Regions from separate parts of the Lacrimispora sp. genome, predicted to be linked through region 1. Evidence: a T-box and tRNA genes for the amino acid it is inferred to sense, from the RefSeq annotation. Region 1 holds a T-box; the other holds one or more tRNA genes.
What was found. The T-box of region 1 lies ahead of metG (methionine--tRNA ligase). A T-box ahead of a tRNA ligase gene usually reads a tRNA of that ligase, here a tRNA-Met.

Region 1 (4,431 bases):
GGTCATCATTTTGAAAGCGTGGATTGCCGTTGATATAAATGGTATTCTCTTCATACCGGTCCAGCGGGGGAACCAGATAAAAGGCTGGACTAAGGGAAGATTCCAGTGCGGCAGGTACATATTTAACCGTATAGTTACAGGGAGGAAGCTCTGGAAAGTCTGTTGTAATCTGGGTTTTTAAAGATTCCAGGATATCTTCCGGCTTCGTGTAACGGAAGGTATAGGTGTCCAACTGATCCAGGGTCTGAGGGTGATCTTTGGTGATCTGTCCCAGGGCCTTGATATCGGAGGTCATCTGCTTTTCAATTGCCTTTTTTAGATTTGGAATGGTATCGTAGGAAGTTCCCGTATTGGAATGGACCAGATATTCAAAATATTTTTTCCCATCCGGATACCAGTACAGGCCCTTGTCATTTTTACCTGTTCCCATCAGAGAGGTAATCCCTTCTATCAGATTCTTATAAGCAGGAATAAAATGTTCTTCAAGAACCTTAAGGTTCTTTTCTTTATAGCTGGCTTTTTCTTCTGCCGTTAAGTCGGTAAGTCCGTCGATCCGGCTGTTAAATGTTTCCGCCAGAAAATTGTGGTCCGGCTGAATCAAATATGCCTCACAGGATTTTAATACACTGTCGGCAGCAGAATCGGACATGAAAAGGCCGGCTTCAGATTTCTTCCTTTCAAACTCCATGATCTGCGCATAATAATCATCAATGGTGGAAAGCAGTGATAAGTAATGATCCACGTCATCCCGGCTGTAAAAGGCATATTCAGCAAACAGAACCGGAAGCTGTGCCTGGATTCCAATGGTGGAGGTTAAAGGCTGGGCATATAGTTCCAGACCTTCGGATTTAAGCTCTGTTTCTATGTAGGAGTATAGTATCTGATAGGTAAGTCTTTGATCACTGGTAAGCTTTCTGGGATTGAACCGGGTAAGCTTCTTTTTTAACTCCAGTAGATCCTTAGAGTTATTCTTCATTTTATCCAGGGAAAAGTCACCCAGGGTCAGGGGAACGGTATCAAATCCACGGGAAGCAGGATCTGCAATGCTGAAATGAAAACTGATTCCGGAGTTGCTTATTTCTTTTCGGAATAAATCATCTGTAAACAGATTGAATTCCTTCTGCATGGTTAAATCATCGGCCCGGTAGCGTTCGTATCCTGCGCTTGAAGGAGTGGCGGGAGTGCCTGGGGGCGGCGTACATGCACTTAGCAGGGCAACCGATAGAAAAATGGAAAGAATTCTACGGCTCAATTTAAAAAATTTGTTTGTCATATAAGATTCCTCCGTAATTCACTATTAATATTTATATGATGAAATCAAAAAAGTCATGACAAAACAAGGCATAAGAAGGTTTCCCCGCTTGACAAACCCTCCGTAAACCATTACACTAGGGTTACTAACAATTGATCTATGTGAGAATGCGGAGAAAAGAAGAGTAAGAAATATACGGTCATGAGCAGAGACTTCCGGAAGCTGAAAAGGAAGCATGACCTGATTTCCCAATATGGCCTTGGAGCAGCGGAGTTGAATTGACATAACCAATGCATTGAAACTTCGACGGTTACACCCGTTATCGTGTCAGACTGTTTACGCAGACTTATGGAATTTTTTAGAATTCCCGGTCTCAGATGCAGCCGGTAAGGTCCATACTGTAAGGTATGGATAAATTAAAGTGGTAACACGGGATATTTCCCCGTCTTTAAATTTCCGAAAGGATTTTTAAGACGGGGTTTCTTTTTTCGGGAAATAAAATAAATTTCCAATCACATCTCATTTTAGAAACAAGGAGGAAGGAACATGAGCAAAGATATAAACAAAAAACCTTATTATATTACCACCGCCATTGCCTATGCATCAGGAAAGCCTCATATCGGCAACACCTATGAGGCAGTATTGGCGGATGCCATCGCCCGCTTTAAAAGAGCGGAGGGCTATGACGTATTTTTCCAGACCGGAACCGATGAACATGGCCAGAAAATTGAAGAAAAGGCGGAAGCAGCAGGACTGACTCCAAAGGCATTTGTCGATCAGGCAGCCGGTGAAATCAGAAAAATTTGGGATTTAATGAATACCTCTTATGATAAATTTATGCGGACGACCGATGAAGACCATGAAAAGCAGGTTCAGAAAATTTTTAAAAGGCTTTACGACCAGGGCGATATCTATAAAGGATATTATGAAGGCTTATACTGTACGCCCTGTGAATCCTTTTTCACCGAATCCCAGTTAGTAGATGGAAAGTGCCCGGACTGCGGCCGTGAAGTAAAGCCGGCAAAGGAAGAGGCTTATTTCTTCCGTATGAGCAAATATGCAGACCGGCTCATCAGACACATCAACGAAAATCCGGAGTTTATACAGCCGGTCTCCAGGAAAAATGAGATGATGAACAACTTCCTTCTTCCGGGTCTTCAGGATCTTTGTGTTTCCAGAACCACCTTTACCTGGGGAATTCCTGTAGACTTTGACCCAAAGCATGTGACCTACGTATGGCTTGACGCTTTGACAAATTATATTACAGGAATCGGCTATGACTGTGACGGGAACAGCACCAGCCAGTTTGCAACATACTGGCCGGCCAACTTACACCTGATCGGAAAGGACATCATCCGCTTCCATACCATTTACTGGCCAATATTCCTTATGGCATTGGATGTGCCCCTTCCTAAGCAGGTGTTTGGACATCCGTGGCTGTTACAGGGAGATGGGAAGATGAGCAAATCAAAAGGAAATGTTCTCTACGCAGATACTCTCGTAGATTTCTTCGGCGTAGATGCCGTTCGTTACTTTGTTCTTCATGAAATGCCGTTTGAAAATGACGGTGTGATTTCCTGGGAGCTAATGGTAGAACGCATGAATTCCGACCTTGCCAATATCCTTGGAAATCTTGTAAACCGTACTATTTCCATGTCTAATAAATACTTTGGAGGTGTGGTTACTGACGGAAAGGATACCGATTCCTTTGACGATGATTTAAAAGCCGTAGTTCTGGAAGAAGTGAAGAAGGTTCAGGAAAGGATGGATAAGCTTCGTGTTGCAGATGCCATAACAGCCATCTTTAACATATTCAGAAGAAGTAATAAGTATATTGATGAAACTGCTCCCTGGACGCTTGCAAAGGATGAGGCGAAAAAGGCCCGGCTGGAAACAGTTCTTTATAACCTGACAGAAGCCATTACCATCGGAGCTTCTCTTCTTGAATCCTTTATGCCGGAGACTTCAAAGAAGATACTTGCACAGCTTTGCACCACAAAGAGAGAATTATCTGAGATGGATGTCTTTGGCCGTTATCCGTCCGGTAACAAGGTAACGGAAAAGCCTGAGATTTTATTTGCACGTATGGATATGAAAGAAGTGCTGGAAAAGGTGGAGGCCATGAATGCAGCCTCCTCGTCTGATGCCGGTGAAGCTGGTGATACAGAAGCAGACGTTATTGACATCGAAGCAAAACCAGAGATCGAATACGATGACTTTGCAAAGCTGCAGTTCCAGGTAGGAGAGATCATTGCCTGTGAAGCGGTGCCGAAATCTAAAAAACTTCTCTGTTCCCAGGTACGGATCGGAAGTCAGGTGAAGCAGATTGTCAGCGGAATCAAGGCTCATTACTCTCCGGAAGAAATGGTTGGCAAAAAGGTGATGGTTGTGGTAAACTTAAAACCAGCAAAACTGGCTGGCGTCATGTCTGAAGGCATGCTTTTATGTGCAGAAGATGCAGAAGGCAACTTATCCCTTATGATTCCGGAAAAACCAATGCCGGCAGGAGCAGAGATCTGCTGATGTAAGGGAGTATCAGAAGATATGAGATAGAAAATTATGATAGGCCGGATTTTATAAATCCGGCCTATCATTTTGAAAAGGAGAATCCCATGCAGAAGACAATAAGTGCCCGGAGAGAAGGAATCACTGGCAGTACGTTAAAGATTATCGCAATTGTAACCATGTTCATTGATCACATAGGTGCAGTTATTATTGAAAATGGAATACTGAAGCAACAGGGAATGGACCAGGCCGGCCTGTGGGTGATTGTGGATCTGGTTCTTCGTACCGTAGGAAGAATATCATTTCCCATCTTCTGCTTTCTGCTGGTAGAAGGTTTTCTTCATACAAGAAATGTAAAACGGTACGGTGCCAGACTGCTTATATTTGCACTGGTTTCCGAGATACCCTTTGACCTGGCTATGTACGGAGAATGGTTTCACCCGGAATACCAGAATGTATTTTTTACACTGTTTTTGGGACTTTGGGTCCTTTCCGTTTATAAAAAAGCGTACGGCGACCCTTTAAAGCAGTCATTTGCCATCGTTGCCGGATGCGGTGCGTCTGTTTTTCTGAAATGTGATTATAATATTATTGGAATCGTAATGATCCTGATGTTTTATATTTTCCGGGAAAACAAAAAGATGCAGACCATATTTGCGGGAGCCATTGCTGTT
Region 2 (4,431 bases), on a different contig from region 1:
TCCACGGCTGTTATAATCCGGTCCAGACCGCTCTTGGAAGATTCCATCAAATCAGCGCTGAAATTAAGGGGGCTTCTGTAATGGGCGCTGAGCATGAAGAAACGCAGAATCCTTAAATCGTATTTCTCTCCGATCTCTCTGACCGTAAAGAAATTCCCAAGCGATTTGGACATCTTTTTATTATCTACGTTCAAAAATGCATTGTGCATCCAGTATTTTGCAAATTCTTTTCCATTGGCCGCTTCACTCTGAGCGATTTCATTCTCATGATGGGGGAAAATCAAATCCTCCCCTCCTGCATGGATATCGATCTGGTCTCCAAGATACTTCTTTGACATAACGGAACATTCAATATGCCATCCCGGTCTGCCTTCACACCATGGAGACTCCCAGTAAGGCTCTCCTTCTTTTTTTGGCTTCCATAAAACAAAATCCGAAGGGGCTTCTTTGCCGTCTTCCCCTGTCACCTTGATTTCCCGAAAACCGGACTGCAAGTCTTCCAGATTCTTGTGAGACAGCTTGCCGTAGCCTTCAAAAGCCTTGGTGCGGAAATATACAGTCCCGTCCTTTGCCTCATAGGCGTGGCCGGAATCTATAAGCTCCTTTATCATATCCAGCATTCCGCAGATTTCTTCCGTTGCCAGAGGATTCTTTGTGGCAGGCTTTATATTCAGGGCATTCATATCCTTTTTGCATTCCTCAATGTAACGCTTGGATATGACATCTGCATCTACTCCTTCTTCAATTGCTTTTTTTATGATCTTATCATCTACATCGGTAAAATTAGAGACAAAGTTAACCTCATAACCTTTATATTCAAAATATCTTCTTACGGTGTCAAATACGATCATAGGTCTTGCATTGCCAATGTGTATATAATTGTAAACCGTAGGACCACAGACATACATCTTGACCTTCTTTGGCTCTAACGGTACAAATTCTTCCTTCTGTCTTGATAATGTATTAAATATCTTCACAATATTTTCCTCCTGTCTTACCAATTCCTATTTCTTACAGCAGCCTCCGCAGCCCCCGCAATCCGGTCCCATGATTTTATCATCATAACAGTAATCCTCTACAGAAGTAAGAAGGGTGATTGCCTGAGCGGAAATTCCTTCTCCGCTTCCGGTAAAGCCAAGCCCCTCTTCTGTAGTCGCCTTTACATTCACTTTTCCCACCGGCAGATTAAGGGCATCTGCAATGTTCTTAATCATCTGGGGCCGAAAGGGCAGAAGCTTTGGATTCTGAGCAATGACCGTAGCATCAATGTTCTCAACAATATAGCCCTTCTCTTCCAGAAGTCCTGCTGCCAGCTTTAACAGTTCAATGCTGGAAATGCCTTTATACTGAGGGTCGTTATCCGGGTAATGTTCTCCGATATCCCCTAATGCGGCCGCGCCAAACAGTGCGTCAATCACCGCATGGGTCAGTACATCTGCATCCGAATGGCCCAAAAGCCCTTTTTCATAGGGAATTTTAACGCCCCCGATAATTAAATCTCTTCCTTCTACTAATTTATGAACATCATATCCCTGTCCAATTCTCATAATTTATCCTTTCTTCTATATATATACAAACATTGCTACACAATCACCCGCAATTTTTTACTGATACAGCGAATCTGTACATCCTTTTGGCAAAAACAGCTTTCTCCGTCGGCATGAACCGCCATAGGGTGCTCCATGTGAACCGCAATTTCTTCACAGGTATAGAATCGAATCCCCGTATTCGAGGATTTTCTGCCTAAAAGGGAACAGGCAAGAACCGGAATCAGCTTCCGCTTCTTTCTGTTATTCATCATACAGACCGTGAGTTTCCCGTCTTCAAAGCTGGCGTCCGGGGCAAACTTAAATCCCCCGCCCTCATAGGGATGAATATGGGCAGATATAAAATACACGTGGTTAAATTCCACTTTTTGAACACCATCCAAAAGAATATATCCCTTTGACGGCTTCGCCAGGGCCAGCTGTTTTATTCCCACCAGGAGATAAGCCAGGCGCCCGATATGGAGCTTATGGAGCAGCCCCCTGGTTTTTGAAAATAAAATGTTATGGCAAACAGCCGCATCCATTCCGATGCCGGCACTTACGATGAACCGCCTGTGGGAGATTTCTCCTTCTCCATAAGTCAGTACTCCATAATCCATCAGCTTATAATATTTTGGTTGAAGGATCTTTTTCAAACACCGGACCGGATTTCTCGGCAGTTTTAAGCTTCTTGCCAGATCATTACCTGATCCGGCAGGAATATACCCTAATGTAATAGAACCACAAAAGGAAAGTCCATCTAAGATCTCGTTCACTGTTCCGTCTCCGCCTACTGCGACGATAACATTGGATTCCCTGCAGCCGCTCGTAAGCTCACTGGCAAAGATTCTGGCATCTCCCGGCCTTTCTGTTAAGAAAGCCTGATACTCCACTCCGGAAGTTCTTAACACCTCTTCCAGCTTTCTCCATATAATTTGTCCACGTCCGCAGCGTGAGTTGGGGTTTACAATAAAATTGTACATGGAATCCCTCCGCTTTTTGCTATTTGTTAGTATATCATAAAACGGCAGAAATGAATATAAAAAAAATGGAAATAGGCTGCCGCCTCCGGCGCAAGAGTCCAAAAAAAGACTCTTTTTCTAAAAGAAAAAACCCTGTAATCAAAGGATTACAGGGTCTTAAGTAGCGGAAGGGAGATTCGAACTCTCGACACCACGGGTATGAACCGTGTGCTCTAGCCAACTGAGCTATTCCGCCATATAAAATTGTGTGATAAATAAGTTTTATTTATCAGTGGGACCTACAGGGCTCGAACCTGTGACCCTCTGCTTGTAAGGCAGATGCTCTCCCAGCTGAGCTAAGATCCCAGTGCTTGTCCGGACGTTTGTTTATCTCTCGTTCCCGACTGCTTCATTAGTATAATATGAATTGTATCAATTGTCAACACTTTTTTGTCAATTTTTTTCCTTTTTCCCATGTCCCTCTGAAAGCCCTGGAAAAGCAGCCATCCGCGGAAAAAAATACTGCTTCACGGATGGCTTTTTTATTATTCTTTTTTCAAAAATACTGCTTTACTATTGTTTTTATTTTCACGCACTTCCAACTGAACAATACTGTGAACAAATTTGGAAAAAGTGGAATATCCGTAATCCTTAACTTTAAAGTCCGCGAACTTCCGGTGCATGCCATTGCCCAGCGCAGCAAGCTCCATACCATTTTTTCCGCTGCCTTTGACTAACTTTACCGCATAATCATCAAGCTCCTGCCGTTTTGTGCGGTTATCCTTCATGCGGACAGTTACCACATTATTGGATTTTCTCAGTTCAAAGCTGTCCATCTCTTCCAGAAACTTTGACAAAGAGCTGTAACCATAGTTTCTTACATCAAAATCAGAATATTTTTTCACAAGACGGTTGCCGATCTCACCCAGTCCGGTCGCCTTGTTCTTATCGTCATTTTCCAAGATAATGGATGCAATATCCTGTTCAATTACCTCTTTTCCAATAGCTCCTCCACCGGTTCCTTCTTCATCCTGATCAAGAAGCACTTCCAAATTAGTGAAAACCGTACAGGCAGCACGGAAAGATTTGGGAGTTTTTTCTTCTCCCATACCAATGACTTCTTTTCCTGATTCCCGAAGCCTGCTGGCAAGACGGGTAAAGTCGCTGTCACTGGATACGATACAAAACCCATCCACATGATCTGTATAAAGCAGGTCCATCGCATCAATAATCAGTGCTGAATCCGTAGCATTCTTTCCAACAGTATTGGAAAACTGCTGAATGGGAGTGATGGAATTTTCCAATAGCTCCATCTTCCATTTCCCCATCTGGGCGCTTGTCCAATCACCGTAAATCCTTTTGTAGGTAATGACACCATATCGGGTCATCTCATCCAGGATACATGTAATATACTTGGCTGAAATATTATCAGAATCAATTAATACTGCAAACTTTTTGTCACTCAAACCTATGCTCTCCCGTCTTAAATTGTTTTTCCATATTCTGTCTTTTCCCTTGTAATCTATTTTATTATATTTCATTTTTCCATTTATTACAATAACATCGCAGTGGTTAATATGGGAGAATTTTTATAAGGTTTTTTTCTTTCTTATGTTCATAATAAAAAGGAACGATCAATGATAGAACTGAAAGGAGTGTTATTATGAATTCATGTAATTCATGCGGAAGCGATACAACAAAAGGAATTCCTGCAACACCGACGCAGTCGGTTCAGCTTGCAATTGCAACTGTGCCTATGCAGCCCTGGGAACAGCCATATGACCCGGCAGCAGCTTTAAAAAACGGGACCATATTCCCGAGCCTTAATCTCCCATTCTATATTACGGGAGGTGATTTATAATGGCAGACCGCAACAGTCTTTTAAAACAGATTACAGAAATCAGTTTTACCGTCAATGATCTGAATTTATATTTAGATACTCA

Region 2: it has a tRNA-Met gene. The T-box ahead of metG (methionine--tRNA ligase) is inferred to sense a tRNA for this amino acid. The anticodon was not compared.

The regions. Positions count from the first base shown of each region.
Region 1 covers NZ_JBKVXF010000007.1:21,515-25,945, reverse strand. The annotation lists gene ACLTWA_RS18300 (DUF885 domain-containing protein) at 1-1,273, opposite strand, end outside; T-box leader at 1,416-1,705, shown strand; gene metG (methionine--tRNA ligase) at 1,799-3,775, shown strand; gene ACLTWA_RS18290 (TraX family protein) at 3,865-4,431, shown strand, end outside.
Region 2 covers NZ_JBKVXF010000001.1:1,061,993-1,066,423, forward strand. The annotation lists gene cysS (cysteine--tRNA ligase) at 1-977, opposite strand, end outside; gene ispF (2-C-methyl-D-erythritol 2,4-cyclodiphosphate synthase) at 1,005-1,547, opposite strand; gene ACLTWA_RS05200 (diacylglycerol/lipid kinase family protein) at 1,583-2,509, opposite strand; tRNA gene ACLTWA_RS05205 (tRNA-Met) at 2,671-2,744, opposite strand; tRNA gene ACLTWA_RS05210 (tRNA-Val) at 2,782-2,854, opposite strand; gene ACLTWA_RS05215 (NYN domain-containing protein) at 3,034-3,954, opposite strand; gene ACLTWA_RS05220 (spore coat associated protein CotJA) at 4,152-4,349, shown strand; gene ACLTWA_RS05225 (spore coat protein CotJB) at 4,349-4,431, shown strand, end outside.